DNA from 2 places in the Lysinibacillus sp. GW823-FHT06C08 genome. Region 2 is predicted to be linked to the other one. Evidence: riboswitches for the same ligand, from Rfam matches in the RefSeq annotation. Region 2 holds a riboswitch; the other holds the start of a gene.
The links. A riboswitch is a leader RNA that binds a small molecule or an ion and turns the genes downstream of it on or off. The one in region 2 is predicted to bind cyclic di-AMP.

Region 1: another riboswitch for cyclic di-AMP. It lies ahead of AC1Q6O_RS00080 (APC family permease); the one in region 2 lies ahead of AC1Q6O_RS11110 (TrkH family potassium uptake protein).

Annotation. Positions count from the first base shown of each region.
Region 1 covers NZ_JBXAHN010000001.1:12,904-16,327, forward strand. Annotated here, with positions in the region: gene AC1Q6O_RS00070 (PepSY domain-containing protein) at 1-610, shown strand, start outside; gene AC1Q6O_RS00075 (PepSY domain-containing protein) at 704-1,222, shown strand; cyclic di-AMP (ydaO/yuaA leader) riboswitch at 1,436-1,585, shown strand; gene AC1Q6O_RS00080 (APC family permease) at 1,705-3,424, shown strand, end outside.
Region 2 covers NZ_JBXAHN010000003.1:210,053-213,476, reverse strand. Annotated here, with positions in the region: gene AC1Q6O_RS11120 (NfeD family protein) at 1-744, opposite strand, end outside; gene rpsU (30S ribosomal protein S21) at 1,048-1,221, opposite strand; cyclic di-AMP (ydaO/yuaA leader) riboswitch at 1,477-1,615, shown strand; gene AC1Q6O_RS11110 (TrkH family potassium uptake protein) at 1,731-3,068, shown strand; gene AC1Q6O_RS11105 (potassium channel family protein) at 3,095-3,424, shown strand, end outside.

The DNA of each region.
Region 1 (3,424 bases), on a different contig from region 2:
TTGGTTTATTCAAAATCGCTATTTTCAAAAGGAGCCTCTCAGTGAAGAGGAGGCCATACGCCATATCGAAGCTATTTATAAAGGTCAAGTTTCAGAAGTAAAAAAGCGTGGAAATTCATTTGAAATTCAATTTACACGTGAGAATTTGAAATATACAGCCATGCTTGATGCTACAACACAGCAGGTTTCTGATCTAACGTTACAAAAAGGGCAAAGTAAATTATTGTTAACGGAAAATCAAATAAGAAAAATGGTGAAAGAAAAATATGGTGAGGTAGAAAACGTCATGCTCACGGAAACTATTTATACCGCACGTGTTGAAAAGGAACATAAGCAAAAAGATATAACGGTAGATGGCTATTCGGGTGAAGTGTTATCTGAAAAAGATGTAGAACCACTAAATCAGCCTGAAAAACCCCATATTATTACCGAACAGCAAGCCGTTGATATAGCGCTGCAACAATTAACTGGGAAAGTGGATTCTGTAGATTTTGAAGATACGGCGGAGGGCGGTTATTATTTAGTTGAAATTGAAACAGAGCATGAAGAAGCCACGTTCCAAATTCATGCTGTATCTGGAAGGGTCCTTTCTGTTTCATGGGACGATTAAACGAGTTTTCTCATGAAATTCTAATGTTCCTCTTATAGTTCTATCATCTTTGCTTGGTAAGCTAAAAGCAGATAAAACAAAGGAGAGATGAACATGAAAAAAATAATTATGATTCCCGCATTAGTGGTGACTCTTGGTGTTGGAGCGGCAATTGGTTCAACAACTTTATTATCAGGAAGTGCACAAGAAAAAAAGATTCTATCCATGCAAGAAATCGAAAAGAAAGCATTAGCAGTAGTGGATGGGACAGTAGCAGATATTGAACTAGATCAAAATCGCTACCGCTCTGTTTATGAGGTAGAGGTGCATGCTGATAAAGAAGAGTATGATTTAAAATTCGATGCCTATACTGGAAAATTACTTAAGCAGAAGAAAGAGCGTCAAGATGACGATGATAATGAATGGGTTAACGCTAATACTGCTACTAACCTTATAAGTAAAGAAAAGGCTATTGAAGCGGCTCTAACAAAAGCAAAGGGTACAGTCACAAAAATTAAATTAGATGATGGTATTTATGAAATCGAGTTAAAAAATGGGCAATATGAATATGATGTTGATGTTGATTCGATTACAGGAGAAATTGTTGATTTTGAACAAGATATGGAAGACTAATAATAGTTGTTGCCTTAAAAGTAGAGCATACTTTTAAGGTTTTTTTGTTGTAAAATGCCTTTAAATTAGGTATTCGCGGATAAATTAATTTCTACCATGGATATTAACAATGTATTTCAAAAAGTCTATGTATTTCACTTGTAAAAAATAAAAATTTTCTTCTTTACTTTTTTAATCGCCAGGCGTAATATGACATCATTATTAAAGTTTCAAATTTCTAAATCGCTGAAGCAAACTAGACGCGGGGGACCCATTTTAGACGGAGTGCATAAGCATTCCTTGGGGTGAATCTCTTCTTTTGAAGGGTAGGGCTACTCAGGCCCGAATCCGACAGCTAACCTCGTAAGCGTTAAGAGCAGAAAAGTTGGAGCTTGGCAGACAGATGAGCGTCTACAAGTCTTATTTAGTGATGACTTGTAGGCGTTTTTTGATCTCATTTAGGAAGGCGAAACACAATCTAAGAAACTAGAAGGTGTTTATTGATGAAATCCTCATTTAAACGTTATGTAATCGGCAAACCATTAAGATCCGATGCGTTAGGGGAGCAAAAACTTAGTAAAACAAAGGCATTGGCCATATTATCGTCCGATGCTTTGTCTTCCGTAGCTTATGGACCGGAACAAATTTTAATTGTCCTGATGACTGTGGGAACATTAGCATTTTGGTATTCTTTACCGATTGCGGCAGGGGTTGTTGTCCTATTGGTGGCACTGACTTTATCATATCGTCAGGTTATATTCGCCTATCCACACGGGGGCGGCGCTTATGTAGTATCTAGGGAAAATTTAGGTGTGAACGCGGGTCTTGTAGCAGGTGGCTCATTGCTCGTTGATTATATTTTAACGGTAGCGGTAAGTGTATCAGCAGGGACAGATGCCATTACATCGGCATTTCCAAGTCTGCATCCATACAATGTGCCAATTGCTATTATCTTTGTGATTTTTTTAACGGTCTTGAACTTACGTGGTGTAACAGAGTCCGCCTCTGTTTTGGCATACCCTGTCTACCTGTTTGTAGTCGTTATGTTAGTGTTGATTGGGATGGGGCTCTATAATGTTGCAACAGGTCAGGTGCCAGCAGAGCTGCATCCAAAGATAGGTACACCCGTCGCAGGGATTAGTTTATTTATATTATTAAAGGCATTTGCGTCAGGGAGCTCAGCCTTAACAGGGGTAGAAGCTATATCGAATGCGATCCCTAATTTTAGAAATCCAGCTCCTAATAATGCTGCTAAAACATTGTTAGCAATGGGCGGAATCTTAGCGGTTTTATTTATCGGTATTGTTAGTTTAGCTTATTTTTACGGAATTGCGCCAACTTCGGAAGCGACAGTCGTTTCCCAACTAGCAGAAGCAAGTGTTGGTCGAAATTTCTTTTATTATATAGTACAGGGTACAACAGCGATGATTTTGGTACTTGCAGCAAATACAGGCTATTCAGCATTTCCTCTACTTGCTGTCAATTTATCAAAAGACGGTTTTATTCCAAGAATATTTCAAATGCGTGGGGATCGCCTAGGGTATTCTAATGGCATTATGATGCTAGGACTAGCAGCCATTGTTTTAATCATCTTATTTGATGGGGCAACAGAGCATTTGATTCCACTCTATGCTGTTGGGGTATTTATTCCGTTTACATTAGCACAAACGGGAATGATGCGAAAATGGTGGCGCGAAAAACCTACTGGCTGGATGACAAAATTTACGATTAACACAATTGGTGCAGCCATTTCGTTTATTGTAGCGATGATGTTTTTTGTAACGAAGTTGCCTCAGGTATGGCCAGTGTTTGTATTTTTACCAATTATCATTTTTGTATTTCATCGGATCAAGCTTCATTATCAAGCCGTTGGGGAACAGCTGAGATTGAGTAAAGAGGAAGTCGCTACTATTGAAGGAAATGTATTCATCGTACCAGTAGCTGGTATAACGAAGGTGGTTGAAAATTCCCTTCATTATGCGAAATCACTAAAGGTTGATAAAATTATTGCCTTTTATGTGGCTTTCGATCAAGCGGATGCAAAAGCCTTCGAAGAAAAATGGCAGGCTTGGCAACCAGATATTCGACTAGTAACCTATTATTCAGCATATCGTAGCATCACACAGCCATTGATCAAATTTATAGATAAAGTGGACCATCAATGTGCGAAAACAGGTCATAAAGTAACGGTTGTCATCCCTCAATTTTTACCTAAAAAAGGCT
Region 2 (3,424 bases):
AAGACCTAGACTTGCAATGGATAATAAAATTGGAACAATAATTGGATTTGTAATAAAACGAGCCAATTTCTCAGAGAATGTTGGTTCGATTGGAACGACATCACTTTCTTGTAAGTCTATTTTCTCTAAAAGTTCCTGAAAATTTTTCACGGTACCCTCTGAGTATTGGACCTTAAATGCCTCCGATGCTGAAAGCGTTAATAGATTTTTTCCTTCCGCACGGTATTCCGGCAATTCATAACTCGAATCAGCCATTGCTAAAGCATACTTAGGATCTCGACCTGATGTCTCCGCTGCTGCCGACATTTGAGCAAGCCATGCACTATTGGCTTTCAAATCGGCTGCATTACCTGCTGAATCGATAACAGCTGCTGCACCGATTGTTCCATTGGGTACCATGTAGATTTCATCCGCATGTAAGGCTAAAAAAGCACCTGCTGAATGGGCATCCTTATTAATAAAAGCAATCGTCCGTATATCCGTTGCATCCATAAGCATGGCGATATCACTTGCTGCATTTACAAATCCGCCAGGCGTATGTATATCTAAGATAATCGCTTTCGCATTGTTTTCTTTAGCCTCATTAAAAGCTCGTTCTAAAAATGCGTGAAGCCCTCGCTCCACTTCATTATGAATAGGAACGTGGTAGACCTTACTGCTTGCAAAAGCCGAAGTTAATGGAAACGCTAACAAAAAAGTCATCCATATCACTAGTAAGTAACTAAGGATTCTCCGTTTTCGCACCTTTTTCCCTCCCTTCTAACATGCTTCTCCTCTGTATATACGGTCGAACATGTAAAAAGTTTCACAAATCTAAAAAATTATTTCAGCGATATGTACATGTTGCTTATACTACGTAGTATTACACAAAAAAGCCGAATGAATCTACATGATATCCATCCGGCTTTTTCATATGTACGTAAAACGAGCAATGTAAAATACCTGAAATTAATTACAGCTGTAATTAATTCCAGGTATATCTTTGTCTGCTCAGTGAATCATACGATTGCGTGTTATGAACGTAGGGATTTTTAATGGGAAATTAAATTACCACTTACGTTTACGTGCAGCTTCTGATTTCTTTTTACGTTTAACGCTAGGTTTTTCGTAGAACTCGCGCTTTCTAACTTCTTGAATTGTACCACTTTTTGATACAGTACGTTTGAAGCGGCGAAGAGCATCTTCAAGCGATTCGTTTTTGCGAACGACAGTTTTTGACATCTCTCTTTCCCTCCCTCCGAACACACGTCAATACACAATTAGGCAAATAACCTTCTGTTGTGTACTAAAAAATTATATCGTATTGTCTAATATTGGTCAATAGAAAGTGTGCGAAAATATCAAGTGAATTTTTGGTTTTATTTCTAATTGGAATTAGATGATCAAATTTTGCTCACAATAAAAAAAAAATTGCATTTTTCTATTAATATAGGGGTTTACAGAAAATAGAATATGGGCGTAGAATAATCACATTCAATTTAATAATGGCCAAATCTCAAACATTGAGAACGGAGGACCCAATATATTGGGGTTAATTCTGAAATACAGAAAGGATGAGAAACTCTTTCGCCATCCTACCCGTCAGCTAACTTCGTCGGCTAAAGCGAAGGAGGTCCTATTCGACCACCATTATTAGCATGTTTTCTACTATCCTTTACATGCTTTTTTAGTTGGTCTTTTTTTATGCATTTTTAAAATCAAGTTATTTTACATCTATAGAGGAGAACAAGATGAACACTTTTAGAAACACATTAAATCCTCCCAAAATTCTTGTACTTGGCTTTGCACTTATTATTATCATCGGGACTTTTCTTTTAACGATACCTCTTTCTACAGAAGATGGAAAGGGACTTTCGTTTTTAGATGCATTGTTCACCGCTACATCAGCAACTTGTGTAACGGGATTAATTGTTGTCGATACAGGTGATACATTTTCAGTTTTCGGAGAAGTAGTCATTTTATTCTTAATCCAAATTGGTGGTTTAGGATTCATGACATTTGCAACATTGTTATTTTTACTACTTGGGAAAAAAATATCTTTAAAAGAAAGACTTTTGCTTAAGGAAGCATTTAATAATATATCCATTGCCGGCCTTGTAAAATTAGTAAAGAGAATACTGCTCTTTACAGCATTGATTGAAATGATTGGTGGTCTTATTTTATCTATTCGTTTTTCTTTTGATATGCCAATAGGAAAAGCTGTTTATTTTGGTTTTTTCCATGCAATTTCTAATTTCAATAACGCAGGCTTTGATTTAATGGGCGGATTTAACGGAATGACAGCTTATGTAGATGACCCATTCGTCGTTTTAACAATTTGCGCTCTCATTACACTTGGAGGCTTGGGATTTATTGTCATGAATGAACTATATGAATATCGATTTACTAAAAGACTATCCGTCCATACGAAAATTGTATTAGCGTTTACAATTTTTTTAACGGTTAGCGCTACAATTTTGATATTTGTGTTTGAATTTGGAAATGATAAAACACTCGGTCCATTAACTGAATGGGGCAAAGTATTAGGTTCTTTTTACCAAGCTGTTACACCAAGAACAGCAGGTTCCAATACACTTGCTATTGGTGACTTAACACATTCCACATTATTTTTAATAATTCTCTTAATGTTTATTGGAGCTGGATCTGGTTCCACTGCTGGTGGAATAAAAATAACAACTTTCGCAGTATTAGTTGCTACAATGTGGTCACAAATCAGGGGGAAAGAAGATGTTGTTTTATTTAAACGTAGAATTGTCACTGAGACTATCTTAAAGGCTTTGACTGTCACAATGTGTGGCGTACTTATCGTTGTTGTTGTGACAATCATTCTTAGCATTACTGAACAACGTCATAGTTTCATGATGTATTTATTTGAAGCAACCTCTGCATTTGGTACTGTCGGTCTTTCGATGGGGTTGACACCTGAGTTATCCCCTACTGGTAGAATTCTCATTATTTTAACGATGTTTGCCGGAAGACTAGGTCCATTAACCATTGCTTTCGCTATTACAAAACGACGAAAAACAGAAGCCTTTCGACATCCTAAAGGTAATATTATGATTGGATAACAAAATTAGAGGAGAGTGCTATAGCTATGGCTATTAAACAATATGCAGTTATTGGCCTAGGAAGGTTCGGCACAAGTGTTGCCCGCAGATTACATGAAGCTGGACAAGAAATTTTAGGAATTGATATTAATGAAGAAAGAGTGGAGGATGCAGAGCCCTATGTTACCCACGCTGTAGTAGCTGATACAACTGAAGAAAAAGCTTTAACCTCTATTGGTATAGGAAATTTTGATTGCGTTATAGTGGCTATAGGTAACGATATGCAGTCAAGTATTTTAACAGTATCTTTATTAAAAGAACTAGGGATAAAAAAAGTTATTGCTAAGGCCCTCGGTAAAAGACATGGTCAAGTTTTA